3 regions of the Desulfocurvus vexinensis DSM 17965 genome follow, and region 1 is predicted to be linked to each of the others. Evidence: predicted binding sites of a transcription regulator. Region 1 holds the regulator's gene; each other region holds the start of a gene.

Region 1 (2,200 bases):
TGGCATGGTCTGGCCGTGTCGCGCAAGGCAGGCCCCGCCGGACGGGGGCTTTTGGCCGCTCCGGCGGATAAGGCGCCCCTGCGGGCGCCCCGGGGCCCGGCACATCCAGCACCTGAACACGACGGGCAACGATGGGACTTGAACTCAGACAGCAGATGAAGCTTTCGCAGCAGCTGGTGATGACGCCCCAGCTGCAGCAGGCCATCAAGCTGCTTCAGCTTTCCCGCCTCGAACTGCTGGACGTGGTCCAGCAGGAGCTGCTCGAAAATCCCCTGCTGGATGAAAAGGCCGAGGAAGCCTTCGAGGACACCGCCGAGCGCGACGGCAAGGACGCCTTCGAGGCCGCCGCCGAGCCCGAGCGCCCGGCCCAGGGCGACGAGGCCGTGGAGCGCGATATTGCGCGCGATGCGGACTGGGAGAACTACCTGGGCGAGTTTTCCAGCTCGTCGCGCCAGGCGCTGATGCGCGAGTCCGAGGTGCCCGAGGAGGGCATGGCCTACGACGCCCGCCTGTCGGTGAAGCCCTCGCTGGAAAGCCACCTGGAGTGGCAGATCCGCCTGTCGGATTTCAGCCCCCGGGACGTGGCCATCAGCGAGGTGGTCATCGGCAACCTGGACTCGCACGGCTACCTGCAGGCCAGCAGCGAGGAGATCGCCGCCATGGCCGGGGCCAGCACGGCCCAGGTGGAGGCCGTGGTGCGGCGCATCCAGCGGCTGGACCCGGTGGGCGTTGCCGCGCGCGACCCGCGCGAATGCCTGCTGGTGCAGATCGAAGTCCTGGGCTACGACGACCCCATTCTCATCGAGCTGGTCAGCGAACACCTGGAAGACCTGGAGAAGGGCCGCTTCAAGCCCGTGGCCCGCAAGTTCCGCCTGACCATGGACCAGCTCAAGGAATACCTCGACCTGCTCCAGACCCTGGACCCCATGCCCGGCTCCAGCTACGGCGGCGGGGAGCCGCAGTACGTCAGCCCCGACGTGTACGTCTACGAGTACGACGGCGATTTCGTCATCGTGCTCAACGAGGAGGGCCTGCCCCGGCTCCAGCTCAATTCCTTCTACATGGACGGGCTGTTGGCCAAGAACTCCAAGGACAAGGAGTACGTGCAGGAGAAGATGCGCTCGGCGGTGTGGCTGATGAAGAGCCTGTTCCAGCGCCAGCGCACGCTCTACAAGGTGGTGGAGAGCATCGTGCGCTTCCAGGACGGCTTCTTCCGCCGCGGGGTCACGGCCCTCAAGCCGCTGATTCTCAAGGACATCGCCGACGACATCGAGATGCACGAGTCCACCATCAGCCGCATCACCACCAGCAAGTATGTGGCCACGCCCCACGGCGTGTTCGAGCTGAAGTTCTTCTTCAACAGCGCCCTGGAAATGGACGACGGCTCCCAGGTGGGCTCGGAGTCGGTCAAGGCGCTCATCAAGCAGCTCATCAGTGGCGAGGACCCGCGCCACCCCCTGTCCGACGAAAAGATCGCCGACCACCTGAAGGACACCCTCAAGGTCAACATCGCCCGGCGCACGGTGGCCAAATACCGCACGGCCCTGGGCGTCCGCTCCTCCTCCAAGCGCAAGCAGGTTTTTTGATCCCGCGCCGACTAGCCCTTTATTTCGGCCCGGTTTCGCTCTACACTGGAATTGGCGGAAACCCGCCCGACCAGTGCCGTTGTGTCACCCAAGACAGGAGGACAGCCCATGCAGATCAATTTCAACTTCAAGAACTTCGAACCCTCCGACCACCTCAGGAAGTACGCCACCGCGCGGTTCGAGAAGTTGATCAAGTACGCTGGCACCGACAACGCCGAACTGCAAATCAACCTGTCCGTGGAGAAGTTCCGCCAGAAGGCGGACGTGGTGCTCACCTGGGACGACAACAACCTCTCGGCCTTCGAGGAGTCCGAGGACATGTACAGCACCATCGACCTGGTGCTGGACAAGATGGACGCCCAGGTGCGCAAGATCCGCGAGAAGGCCAAGGACAAGCGCCGCCAGCGCGGCACCGTGCGCATGGACGTGGTGTCCTTCTCCGAGCCTGCGGGCGGCGGCGAGCGCGTGCCGACCATCACCGAGACCGACGCCTATGAGCCCAAGCCCATGTCCGTCGAGGAGGCGGCCATGCAGCTGGAGAGCCTGGGCTACGAGTTCCTGGTCTTCCAGAACGCGCAGACCGAGCGCATCAACGTCATCTATCTCCGCTCGAA
Region 2 (2,200 bases), on a different contig from region 1:
CGGCGCCCAGGCGCACCTGCCCGCCATCGGCCTCCAGGCTGCGGCCCAGCACGTCCAGCAGCACCAGGCGGCGCCAGAATTCGGGGTCGTCCCAGCGGTCCAGGCTGGGGCCGACGGTGTACAGGCCCATGGGCCGGCCCTGGGGCGCCAGGCGCACCTCGCCGCCCGCGACGCAGCGCAGGTGCGGCCCGCGCTCGGCGGGCGGGGCGAACAGCGGCGTGGACAGGTAGCGCTCGCCGCCGTCGGGGAAGATGACCACCACCAGCCCCTGGTCCAGCTCGGCGGCGATCTTGAGGGCCCCGGCCAGGGCCGCGCCGGAGCTCATGCCCGCCAGGATGCCCTCCTCGCGGGCCAGCCTGCGGCACATGGCGAAGGCCGCCTCGTCCTCCACGCGCACGATGCGGTCCAGGAGATGCTTGTTGAAGATGCCCGGCGGGTAGGACTCCTGCATGTTCTTCAGGCCCTGGATCTTGTGGCGCGGATAGGGCTCCACGGCCACCACCTCCACCTGGCGCGAGCACTCCTTGAGGCGCTTGACGCAGCCCATGGCCGTGCCCGAGGTGCCCAGGGCGACCACGACATGGGTCACTTCCCCGCCGGTCTGCTCCCAGATTTCGCGGCCCGTGCCCTCGTAGTGGGCCTGGATGCTGGCGGGGTTGTTGAACTGGTCCATGAGCACGTAGCGCTGCGGCTCCTCGCGGGCCAGGCGGTAGGCCTCCTCGATGGCCCCGTCGGTGCCCAGGCGGCCCTCGGTGAGCACGATCTCGGCGCCGTAGGCGCGCATGATGCGCCTGCGCTCCTGCGAGGCGGTGTCGGGCATGAGCAGCTTCAAGCGGTAGCCGCGCACGGCGCAGACCATGGCCAGGCCGATGCCGGTGTTGCCGCTGGTGGCCTCGATGATGGTCTTGTCCGGGGTCAGCTCGCCGCTGGCCTCGGCGGCGCGGATCATGGCCAGGGCCACGCGGTCCTTGATGGACCCGCCGGGATTGCCGGACTCGATCTTGGCCAAAATCCTGACGCCGTTTCCGGCCCCGATGCGCGACAGCGCCACCAGCGGGGTGTTGCCGGACAGCTCAAGAACGCTCGAATAGATCATGGCGATTCCCTTGGATTGCAACCAGATGGAGCCATGGCGACCCCGGGGGCCCACCCCCGGCGCACGCCGGGGCCGGGGTGGCAGGGTCCTTGCATTTCCACGGCGGGCCCCGCTTCGGAGGCGGGGCGGCACGCCACCACCACAGCCCGGAGCACGGCATGGAACTGCTGCAATTCCTGCGACCGAACCTGGAAGCGATGACCCGGCGCGGGCACTCCGCCGCGCCCTGGCTCGGCGGGCGGAATCTTGACCTGAACGCCCTGGAAAAGCAACTGCGCGTCAATGCCTTCGGCCTGCGCGACCTGCCCCTGCCCGGCGGCGGGGGCACGCTGTTCGGCGCGGTGCCGCCGCAGATGTTCTACCGCTCCTGGCAGCTGGCGCCCGGCGCGCGCCCGGCGCGCGGGGCCACGGTCATCGTCGGCTGCAACCTGGGCTACGGGCTGAACCACGTGCTGACCACGCACCCCGCCCTGCACGCCGTGGCCGTGGTCGAGCCGCGCCCGGAGATGCTCGCCCTGTGCCTGGGCATGACCGACTACCGCCCGTTCATCGAGCAGGGCCGCCTGGAATTCGTGGCCCCCGACGCCCAGAGCATCTGGGAGGCCCTAGGCCGCCAGGACCTGCGCTTCATCCACGGGGCCATCCATTTCCGCGCCGACATGCCCAGCCAGCAGCTCGGCCCCGAATACGCGCGCACGGCCAGCCTCGTCCAGAAGACAGTGGAAAACGTGAGCATCGAGCTGGCCACCCTGCGCCGGATGCAGGATGTGATGGTCGGCAACGAGATCGGCAACTTCCGCGCGGCCTTCGCCCGGGGCAGCATCGCCCCCCTGCAGGGCGCGGCCCTGGGCGTGGCCGGGCTGGTGGTGGGCGCCGGGCCGTCCCTGGCCGAGCTGGGGCCGCGCCTGGCGCCCCTGGCCGAGGGCGCGCTGACCGTCACCGCGCTGCAAACCCTGCCCGCCGCCCGGGCCCTGGGCATCACCCCCGACCTGTGCATGGCCATCGACTACAGCCCGGGCATCGTCCAGGTCTTCGACCGCCTGGACCGCGACTGGGCCGCGAATATCCCGTTCATCTATTCCACCAAGGTCCGCCCCGAGGTGG
Region 3 (2,200 bases), on a different contig from region 1:
GGTGGCCCTGGTGGAGGCGGGCCGCAGCCAGCTGCCCCAGGCCGGGGACGCCCTGGCGGACCTGGCCCTGGCCCGCGAGGCGGCCTCCGCCGCCGCCGCCCAGGCGGCGGCCCGGGGCGAGCCCCTGGCCCTGCACGAGCTGGGACGGGCCGAAGAACGCCTGGAAACCCTGCTGACCCGGCTGCGGACCCTGGCCCGGGCCGCCCGGGAGCAGGACACCGCCGCCAGCCTGGGCCCCCTGTTCCAGGACCTGGACGACGCCGCCCACCACGTGGCCCTGGCGCGGCTGGCCTACAACGAGGCCGCGCGCGGCTACAACGCCTACCGCCACGGCTTCCCCGCCCTGCTGCTGGCCGGAGCCTTCGGCTTCGAGGACGCCCCGTTCCTGGAGTTCGGCGGGGCCCTGTTCCGCGTACCCCCCGGCCCGGGCTGCACCCGGGGCTGCCCGGACTGAGCGGCCCCGCCCCCGGGCCCGCCGCAACGCGCACCCGCACGACCCCGCCCCCGGGCACAGCACCAGCGGCGCGCCGGTTCCCGGGTGCAGCCGCGCCCCGGCCGCCCGGCGCGCACGCCGCAATGCCCCCGGGCCGGGCTCCCGCCCACGGCTGCACCAGCCCGCCCCTGCTCCCCCGCGCCTGCACCAGCCCGCGCCTGCACCAGCCCGCTCCGGAGCCCGCACCCAGGCCAGACTCAGGGCTTATTTTACAATTTTGGACCTCGCGGCTGACAGTAGTCCAATTCTTGGGGTCAGAATTAGCTTTTATTTGCAAATATGTGAAACAAGGCCCAACTGATGTATGCCATTTATGGCAAAATTTGTTAGTTTCAGCCCCCTCTCCCCCGCCTGATTATAATAATTACTTTTAAATCAGTGGTTTGCATTCTTGGCCCGCTCCTTGCTCTCCGGGGATGCGCTTCGGCGCTCGACACACCCCAACCGCTGTTGCCTAGGAGGTTTCAGGAATGCTCACCCCCCGCTCCCTTTTGAAAAGGCCGCTCTCCGGGCTGTACTTCGCCCTGGGAGCCCTCGCCGTGGTCGCCTCGGCCCCCGTATGCGCCCTGGCCCAGGACGCCCCCGAAATGCTGACCCAGGACAACGCCAACCTCCTGTGGACCCTGGTTGCCGCCATCCTGGTCATGTTCATGCAGGCCGGTTTCGCCATGGTCGAGGCCGGATTCACCCGCGCCAAGAACGCGGGCAACATCCTGATGAAGAACTTCATCGACTTTGCCGCTGGCTCGGTGGTCTTCTTCTTCATCGGCTTCGCCTTCATGTTCGGCGACTCCATCGGCGGCTTCATCGGCGGCTCGGGCTTCGCCCTGTCCGGCGCCGACGCTTCCACCGCCGACGGCATGTGGACCCTGACCTTCTGGTTCTTCCAGAGCGTGTTCGCCGCCACCGCCGCCACCATCGTCTCCGGCGGCATCGCCGAGCGCACCAAATTCAGCGCCTACATCCTGGCCAGCATCCTGGTCACCGGCCTGATCTACCCCGTCTCCGGGCACTGGGCCTGGGGCGGCCTGTGGGGCAACGAGGGCGGCTGGCTCGAATCCATGGGCTTCATCGACTTCGCCGGGTCCACCGTGGTTCACTCCGTGGGCGGCTGGGTCGCCCTGGCCGGAGCCATGGTCCTTGGCCCGCGCATCGGCAAGTACACCGCCGACGGCAAGGCCAACGCCATCCCCGGCCACAACATCCCCATGGCGGCCCTGGGCGTCTTCATCCTGTGGTTCGGCTGGTTCGGCTTCAACCCCGGCTCCACCACCACCGCCGACGGCACCATCGGCTACATCGCCATGAACACCTCCCTGGCCGCCTGCACGGGCACCCTGGGCGCCATGTTCACGGCCTGGATCAAGTACGGCAAGCCCGACGCCTCCATGACCATGAACGGCGCCCTGGCGGGCCTGGTGGCCATCACCGCGGGCTGCTACGAGCTGTCCCCCATGGGCGCGATGATCACCGGCCTGGGCGGCGGCATCCTCGTGGTCCTGTCCGTGGTCTTCATCGACCAGGTGCTCAAGATCGACGACCCGGTCGGCGCGGTGTCCGTGCACGGCGTGTGCGGCGCCTACGGCACCATCATGGCCGGCCTGCTGGCCGCCCCGGGCTTCGGCAGCGCCACGGGCCTGCTCTACGGCGGCGACTTCTCCGTGCTCTCCACGCAGCTCATCGGCGTGGGCGCGGTCTTCGTCTGGG

What was found. The regulator sigma-54, encoded in region 1, starts transcription at its own class of promoters, with help from an activator protein. The targets are predictions, from matches to a motif close to CTGGCACGGNNNNTGCTT.
Region 2: a site for sigma-54 is predicted at 1,174-1,191, ahead of G495_RS0115955 (motility associated factor glycosyltransferase family protein). Genes of this name have one in related genera too.
Region 3: a site for sigma-54 is predicted at 885-902, ahead of G495_RS0110300 (ammonium transporter). Genes of this name have one in related genera too.

The regions. Positions count from the first base shown of each region.
Region 1 covers NZ_JAEX01000005.1:221,961-224,160, forward strand. The annotation lists gene rpoN (RNA polymerase factor sigma-54) at 132-1,586, shown strand; gene hpf (ribosome hibernation-promoting factor, HPF/YfiA family) at 1,695-2,200, shown strand, end outside.
Region 2 covers NZ_KI912582.1:295,228-297,427, reverse strand. The annotation lists gene G495_RS0115960 (cysteine synthase) at 1-1,096, opposite strand, end outside; gene G495_RS0115955 (motility associated factor glycosyltransferase family protein) at 1,255-2,200, shown strand, end outside.
Region 3 covers NZ_JAEX01000013.1:81,319-83,518, reverse strand. The annotation lists gene G495_RS22030 (LemA family protein) at 1-454, shown strand, start outside; gene G495_RS0110300 (ammonium transporter) at 964-2,200, shown strand, end outside.